2 linked regions of the Parazoarcus communis genome follow. The protein of the gene in region 2 interacts with the protein of the main gene of each other region in a pairwise test. Links are inferred from orthologs where the notes say so. Each region holds a gene or a part of one and is shown on either strand. Other genes may lie near its edges. The genes, in order: leuS and ligA.

Evidence for each region.
Region 1: the proteins of ligA (region 2) and leuS interact in binary tests that used the Escherichia coli proteins (3 or more experiments, as listed by UniProt). The link is inferred for Parazoarcus communis from one-to-one orthologs.

Annotation. Positions count from the first base shown.
Region 1 is NZ_CP022188.1:2,629,490-2,632,953, reverse strand. The notes cover bases 240-3,386. They hold leuS (leucine--tRNA ligase), read left to right. Parts: upstream 240-564; coding sequence 565-3,186; downstream 3,187-3,386. Other genes in these bases: lptE (LPS assembly lipoprotein LptE), read left to right, coding at 3,197-3,386; CEW87_RS12095 (hypothetical protein), read left to right, coding at 240-317. Outside these bases: more of CEW87_RS12095, read left to right, coding at 1-239; more of lptE, read left to right, coding at 3,387-3,464.
Region 2 is NZ_CP022188.1:3,841,537-3,844,853, forward strand. Bases 112-3,111 are described here. They hold ligA (NAD-dependent DNA ligase LigA), read right to left. Parts: upstream 2,644-3,111; coding sequence 580-2,643; downstream 112-579. Other genes in these bases: galU (UTP--glucose-1-phosphate uridylyltransferase GalU), read right to left, coding at 112-514; CEW87_RS17560 (cell division protein ZipA C-terminal FtsZ-binding domain-containing protein), read right to left, coding at 2,643-3,111. Also shown: more of galU, read right to left, coding at 1-111; more of CEW87_RS17560, read right to left, coding at 3,112-3,317. UniProt on the Escherichia coli protein: DNA ligase that catalyzes the formation of phosphodiester linkages between 5'-phosphoryl and 3'-hydroxyl groups in double-stranded DNA using NAD as a coenzyme and as the energy source for the reaction.

The sequences.
Region 1 (3,464 bases), 1.2 Mb from region 2 along the record:
AACTACTTCCCTGGTACGCCCGCAAGGCTGGCGTCCCGATCGAGCGCGCCAATGCACTATGGCGCAAGGCCGTACGCGAAGCCACCGCCGAAACCGGCTGGGTGGGCAATTCAGAGTACTGGGGTGCTGCCAATGATATTTTCCTCGACCTGCTCGAAGCCGAAAAGGAAACCTTGTGCACACCGTGCGTCACGCCCATTCTTCGCAGCCAGCAGCGCATGTGGAACATGCCCCTGACCGCGATGGAAGACATGCTCAAGGCGATGTCCACCAACTGGCAGCGCCAGACCGGCATCAAACCCCAGAAAGCCGCCTGATCGATTCGAATTCGGCCGCTGCCACCACTGCGCAGCGCCCACCGCCTCCCTCCCTCTCCTTCATCGGAGATTTGGCATCCGGCCCCTCCGCCGGGTGCCATTTTTTTGCTGAACCCCCGAAAAGAGCAGTTCTCCAGCCCCACACCGGCAGCGGAATCGGCATTCAGGCCCGACTGCCCGAGCGCCGACACCGGGCTTCGCGATATACTTTCGCGTTTTCAACGCTTTGAGCGCACGCACCCCGCCCATGCAGGACAAATACCAGCCCGCCGCCGTCGAAACGGCCGCCCAGCAGCACTGGGACGCCACCTCGGCCTTCCGTGTATCCGAAGACGCCAGCCGTCCCAAATACTACTGCCTGTCGATGTTCCCGTACCCGTCGGGCAAGCTGCACATGGGACATGTGCGCAACTACACGATTGGCGACGTACTGGCGCGCTTTCATCGCATGCGCGGTTACAACGTGCTCCAGCCCATGGGCTGGGACGCCTTCGGCATGCCCGCCGAGAACGCGGCCATCCAGAACAACGTCCCGCCGGCGAAGTGGACCTACGCCAACATCGATTACATGAAGACCCAGCTCAAGCGCCTGGGCTTTGCCATCGACTGGTCACGCGAGATCGCCACCTGCACGCCGGAGTACTACCGCTGGGAGCAGTGGCTGTTCACCCGCCTCTACGAAAAAGGCCTGATCTACAAACGACTTGGCACGGTGAACTGGGACCCGGTCGACGACACCGTGCTCGCCAACGAGCAGGTCATCGACGGCCGCGGCTGGCGCTCAGGCGCACTCGTCGAGAAGCGCGAGATCCCCATGTACTACATGAAGATCACCGCCTACGCCGACGAACTGCTTGAAGCGCTGGATGGCCTGTCCGGCTGGCCGGAGCAGGTCAAGCTGATGCAGAAAAACTGGATCGGCCGCTCGGAAGGGGTCGAGGTGCACTTCCCCTACGACCTCTCGACCGTTGGCGCATCAGGCGTACTCAAGGTGTTCACCACCCGCGCCGACACGCTGATGGGCGCAACCTACGTCGCCGTCGCTGCCGAACACCCCCTCGCCACCCAGGCGGCTGCAGGCAACGCCGAACTGGCTGCCTTCATCGAAGAATGCAAGCGCGGCGGCGTCGCCGAAGCTGATCTGGCAACGATGGAAAAGAAAGGCATGCCCACCGGCCTGCGCGTGGTGCATCCGATCACCGGCGAATACCTGCCGGTGTGGGTCGCCAACTACGTGCTGATGGGCTACGGTGAGGGCGCTGTGATGGCGGTTCCCGCCCACGACGAGCGCGACTTCGCCTTCGCCACCCGCTACAAACTGCCGATCACGATGGTGGTGCGCTCCACCCGCGACGCCTACGAGCAGACCGTTTCACCGTGGATCGACGCCTACGCCGAACAAGGCCGGCTGGTCAATTCCGGCAAGTACGATGGACTGCACTTCCAGGATGCAGTCGATGCGATCTCTGCCGACCTCGAAGCCAAGGGACTGGGCAGTAAGCGTATCCAGTATCGCCTGCGTGACTGGGGCATTTCGCGCCAGCGCTACTGGGGCTGCCCGATCCCGATGATCCACTGCGACGACTGCGGCGACGTGCCAGTGCCGGACGAGCAGTTGCCGGTGGTGCTGCCCGAGAACGTCGAGGTGACCGGTCGCGGTTCGCCGCTGGCCAAGATGGCGTCCTTCTACGAATGCAGCTGTCCCAAGTGCGGCAAGCCGGCCAAGCGCGAAACCGACACCATGGACACTTTTGTCGAGTCGTCCTGGTACTTCCTGCGCTACGCCTGTGCCGACAGCAACACTGCAATGGTCGACGAGCGCGTCAATTACTGGGCCCCGGTGGACCAGTACATCGGCGGCATCGAGCACGCCATCCTGCACCTGCTGTATTCGCGCTTTTTTACCCGCGCCATGCGCGATTGCGGCCTGGTCAATGTGTCCGAGCCCTTCGCCAACCTGCTCACGCAGGGCATGGTGGTTGCCGAAACCTATTACCGCGACCTCGACGGCGGCAAGAAGCAGTGGATCAACCCGGCTGACGTCACTGTCGAGCGTGACGAGCGCGGTCGCATCGTGGCCGCCAAGCTCACCAGCGACGGCCTGCCGGTCGTGATCGGCGGCGTCGAGAAGATGGCGAAGTCGAAGAACAACGGTGTCGACCCCCAGGCGCTGGTGGATCAGTACGGCGCGGATACCGCACGTCTGTTCACCATGTTCGCCGCCCCGCCCGATCAGCAGCTGGAATGGTCCGACTCCGGCGTTGAGGGCGCGTCGCGCTTCCTGCGCCGGGTGTGGAACCTCGGCCATGTCTTCGGCAGCGAGATGCGCGCTGCACTGCCCGCTGCACGCCAGCTGGCTGCAGGCAAGCTGCCGGCCGATCTTGCCGACGTGCGCCGCGAGATTCACACCCATCTGAAACAGGCCAACTACGACTTCGGCAAGCACCAGTTCAATACCGTGGTGTCGGCCGCAATGAAGATCCTCAACGCGCTCGAAAAGGCGCCGCGTGACAACGCCGCAGCCCACGCCGAACTGACCGAAGAGGGGCTTTCCATCCTGTTGCGCCTGCTGTCGCCGATCACCCCGCATATCGCACATGCGCTGTGGACGGACTGCGGCTTCGGTGAAGACATCCTCGCTTCAAGCTGGCCCGAGCCCCTCGAGGCCGCGCTCAAGCAGGACGAAATCGAGCTGATGGTGCAGGTCAATGGCAAGCTGCGCGGCAGCATCAAGGTTGCTGCAGAGGCCAGCAAGGCCGAGATCGAAGCGCTCGGACTGGCTTCCGAAGCCGCACAGAAGTTCATGGAAGGGAAGCCGCCGAAGAAAGTCGTCGTCGTTCCCGGCCGTCTGATCAACATCGTGGTCTGAGGACGCACTCATGCACTCCAATACTGCCCGCCGCCGCCTGCTCAAAGCAGGCGCGGCACTCGCAGCCTCGGCCATGCTTGCCGGCTGCGGCTTCCATCTGCGCGGGCCTCAACCCCTTGCCTTCTCCACCCTGCATGTCAGTGTCAGCGAGTTCTCCGACCTTGGCTCGGCGATTCGCCGCAAGGTGGAAAACAGCGGTACCACAACGGTCACCGAAAATGCAGGCAAGGCGGAGGCCAGACTTCAGATTCTTGCAAACGAGCGTGGCCGGGAAATCC
Region 2 (3,317 bases):
GGCGGGTTTCCTCGCGCGGCACGTTCATGGTTCCGAGCACTGAGCACCGATGGTAGTTGTAGACACCAACCATCTGCTGCATCACCGAAGAGGAGCCCGGATTGTCGAGCAGGTCATCGGCGAGGATGACCGCAAAAGCCTCATCGCTGACGACATGGCTTGCGCACAGCACCGCATGCCCAAGGCCGAGCGCTTCGGACTGGCGGATGTAGATGCAGTTGACGCCTTTAGGCACGGTCTTCTTGACGATCTCGAGCAGCTCGTTCTTGCCGCGTGCCTCGAGCTCGGTTTCCAGTTCATACGCCTTGTCGAAGTGATCCTCGATCGAGCGCTTGGTGCGGCCCGTGATGAAGATCATGTCGGTAATACCCGCCGCCACTGCCTCTTCGACCGCGTACTGGATCAGGGGCTTGTCGACGATCGGCAGCATTTCCTTCGGACTCGCCTTGGTGGCGGGCAAGAAACGGGTGCCCATGCCGGCGACGGGAAATACGGCCTTGGTGACTTTCTTCATGTATTCGACTCCTCGGTGTTGCTGTTCTGTAACGTTGAGAATGCTTGATCGTGTCCGTGGAAGACCTAGCCAGCACTGGCCAGCAACGAGAGCAGGCCGGCCTCGTCGACAATGTCGATACCCAGCGACTCCGCCTTCGCCAGCTTCGAGCCTGCATCCGCACCGGCAACCAGATAATCCGTCTTCTTTGAGACGGAACCTGTCACCTTGCCGCCCTTGGCCTCGATCAGCGCCTTTGCCTCATCGCGACTCATCGTCGGCAAGCTGCCTGTCAGTACAAAGGTCTTGCCCGCCATTGCGCCAGAAGGGACGGGTGCGGGCTCACCCTCAGCCCACTCGACCCCCGCAGCGCGCAACTGCTCGATGATTTCGCGGTTATGCGCTTCGGCAAAGAAATCGACAATGCATTTCGCGACAATCGGACCGACGTCGGGCACCTGCTGCAGGCGCGTCTCGTCAGCCGCCATCACCGCATCCAGATTGCCGAAATGCAGCGCAAGGTCGCGCGCGGTGGCCTCGCCGACGTTGCGGATGCCAAGCGCGAAGATGAATCTTCCCAGTGTTGTGTGACGGCTCTTCTCGATCGCCGCCAGAAGGTTTTGCGCAGACTTCTCGCCCATGCGTTCGAGATTGGCCAGCGCAAGAATGCCGAGGCGATAGATGTCGACCGGGGTCTTGATGATCGCGCCATCGACAAGCTGTTCGACCAGCTTGTCGCCCAGTCCCTCGATATCCATTGCACGGCGACCCGCAAAATGCAGCAGCGCCTGCTTGCGCTGTGCCGGGCAGTAGAGCCCGCCAGTACATCGTGCAACGGCCTCGTCTTCGCCCCTGACCACATGCGAGCCGCACACCGGACAGCACGGCAGGCCGTCACGCTGAGGCAGGCTCTCAAGCAGGTTGAAGCGCGGCAGATCCTGCTCACGACGCTCGGTCACCGGCGCGACGATTTCGGGAATGACATCGCCCGCACGGCGCACGATGACCCAGTCGCCGAGTCGAACATCCTTGCGATCGATCTCATCCTGATTGTGCAGGGTGGCGTTGGTCACCGTCACCCCGCCGACGAACACGGGTTCGAGCCGGGCGACGGGCGTCACCGCCCCTGTACGTCCCACCTGTACTTCGATACCACGCAAACGCGTCACGGCTTCCTGCGCCGGATACTTGTGTGCGACAGCCCAGCGCGGCTCGCGCGTCACGAAGCCAAGCTGGCGCTGCAGGGCAAGCGAATTGACCTTGTAGACGACGCCGTCGATATCGAAGGCAAGACTGTCACGCAACGCGCCGACCCGGGTGTGAAAGCCTGCCAGGCCAACACCACCTGCAACCACGTCACGATGCTTGCACACCGGAAAACCGAAAGCCTCCAATGCATCGAGCATGCCGGCATGCGTTGCCGGCATGCTCCACCCCACGGTTTCACCCAGGCCGTAGGCGAAAAACGACAGGGGGCGACGTGCTGCAATACCCGGATCGAGCTGGCGGATGCTGCCGGCTGCGGCATTGCGCGGATTGACGAAGACTTTTTCGCCCGCTGCGGATTGACGCGCATTGAGCGCTTCGAAGTCATCGCGGCGCATGTAGACCTCGCCGCGCACTTCCAGCACCGGCGGCACATCACCGCGCAAACGCAGCGGAATCGCCCTCACCGTGCGCACGTTGCTGGTGACATCCTCGCCATTCTCGCCGTCACCGCGGGTTGCAGCCTGAACCAGCACCCCATCCTCGTAGCGCAGGCTCATGGCGAGGCCGTCAAACTTGAGCTCAGTTGCGTACTCCACGTCCGGGTCGCTTTCGTCGAGACCGAGCTCTCGGCGCACCCTCGCATCGAAGGCATGCGCCCCGCTCTCTTCGGTGTCCGTCTCGGTGCGGATAGACAGCATCGGGATGCGGTGCCTGACGGCGGGAAACTGCGCCAGTGGCTTGCCGCCAACCCGCCGTGTCGGCGAGTCCGGGCTTGCAAGCTCAGGAAACGTCTTTTCGATGCCCTCCAGCTCCTGGAACAGGCAGTCGTACTCGGCATCGGGAATGGTCGGCGCGTCGAGCACATAGTAGGCGTGCTCGTGCCGGGCCAGTTCGGCGCGCAGCCAGGCTGCGCGCTCGATCGTCTTGCTGTCAGCCGGCATCATGCAGAAAACAGTCGCCTGGCCAGTGACCCGCCGGCCGGAATACGCTGCTCGGCCATGTGTTCCTGAAACTGCTGGATCTGCGCACGGATCAGGGCCGCGGCCTCCGGCCCGAAGGGCGCACGATTGTCATCGACCACGACGCCGCCAAGCGTGCTGCCGAGGTGGCCGGCAAACTGCATCATGCGTTCGAACACCGCACCACCGTTGGCCACCCTCGGCACATCGATCACCAGCGTGACGCCGTTGGTCTGAAGGCTGCGCATGCCTTCGGATGTAAACAGGGTCGGCTCGAGGTTGCACAGGGTAAACACGGTGTTCCCGTCCTCGTCGCAGGCGTGGAAACTGCCATCGCCACGCAACACCAGCCCCTCGGCTTCGGCCAGTCCGCGAATCTTGGTACCGTGGAAGGGCTGGCCATTGGCGGAAACAACGTTTATCCCGATCTGCACATCGACATCCGCGCAGAAGCGGTCGAGTTCTGTCGCGTTGCCGAGCACCTCGCTGCGTGCCGGCAGGCCGGCCGGCACTGCAAGGAACTGTTCAGCCACTCGCTGCACGCCACCCGAGAAGCGGATGTAGTCGCCTTCGCCGATCGACCCCTGACGGTCGACCAGTTGCAGGGCGACACAGAACCAGTGATAGGTCCCGGCACTGTGAGGCGTCAGCGGATG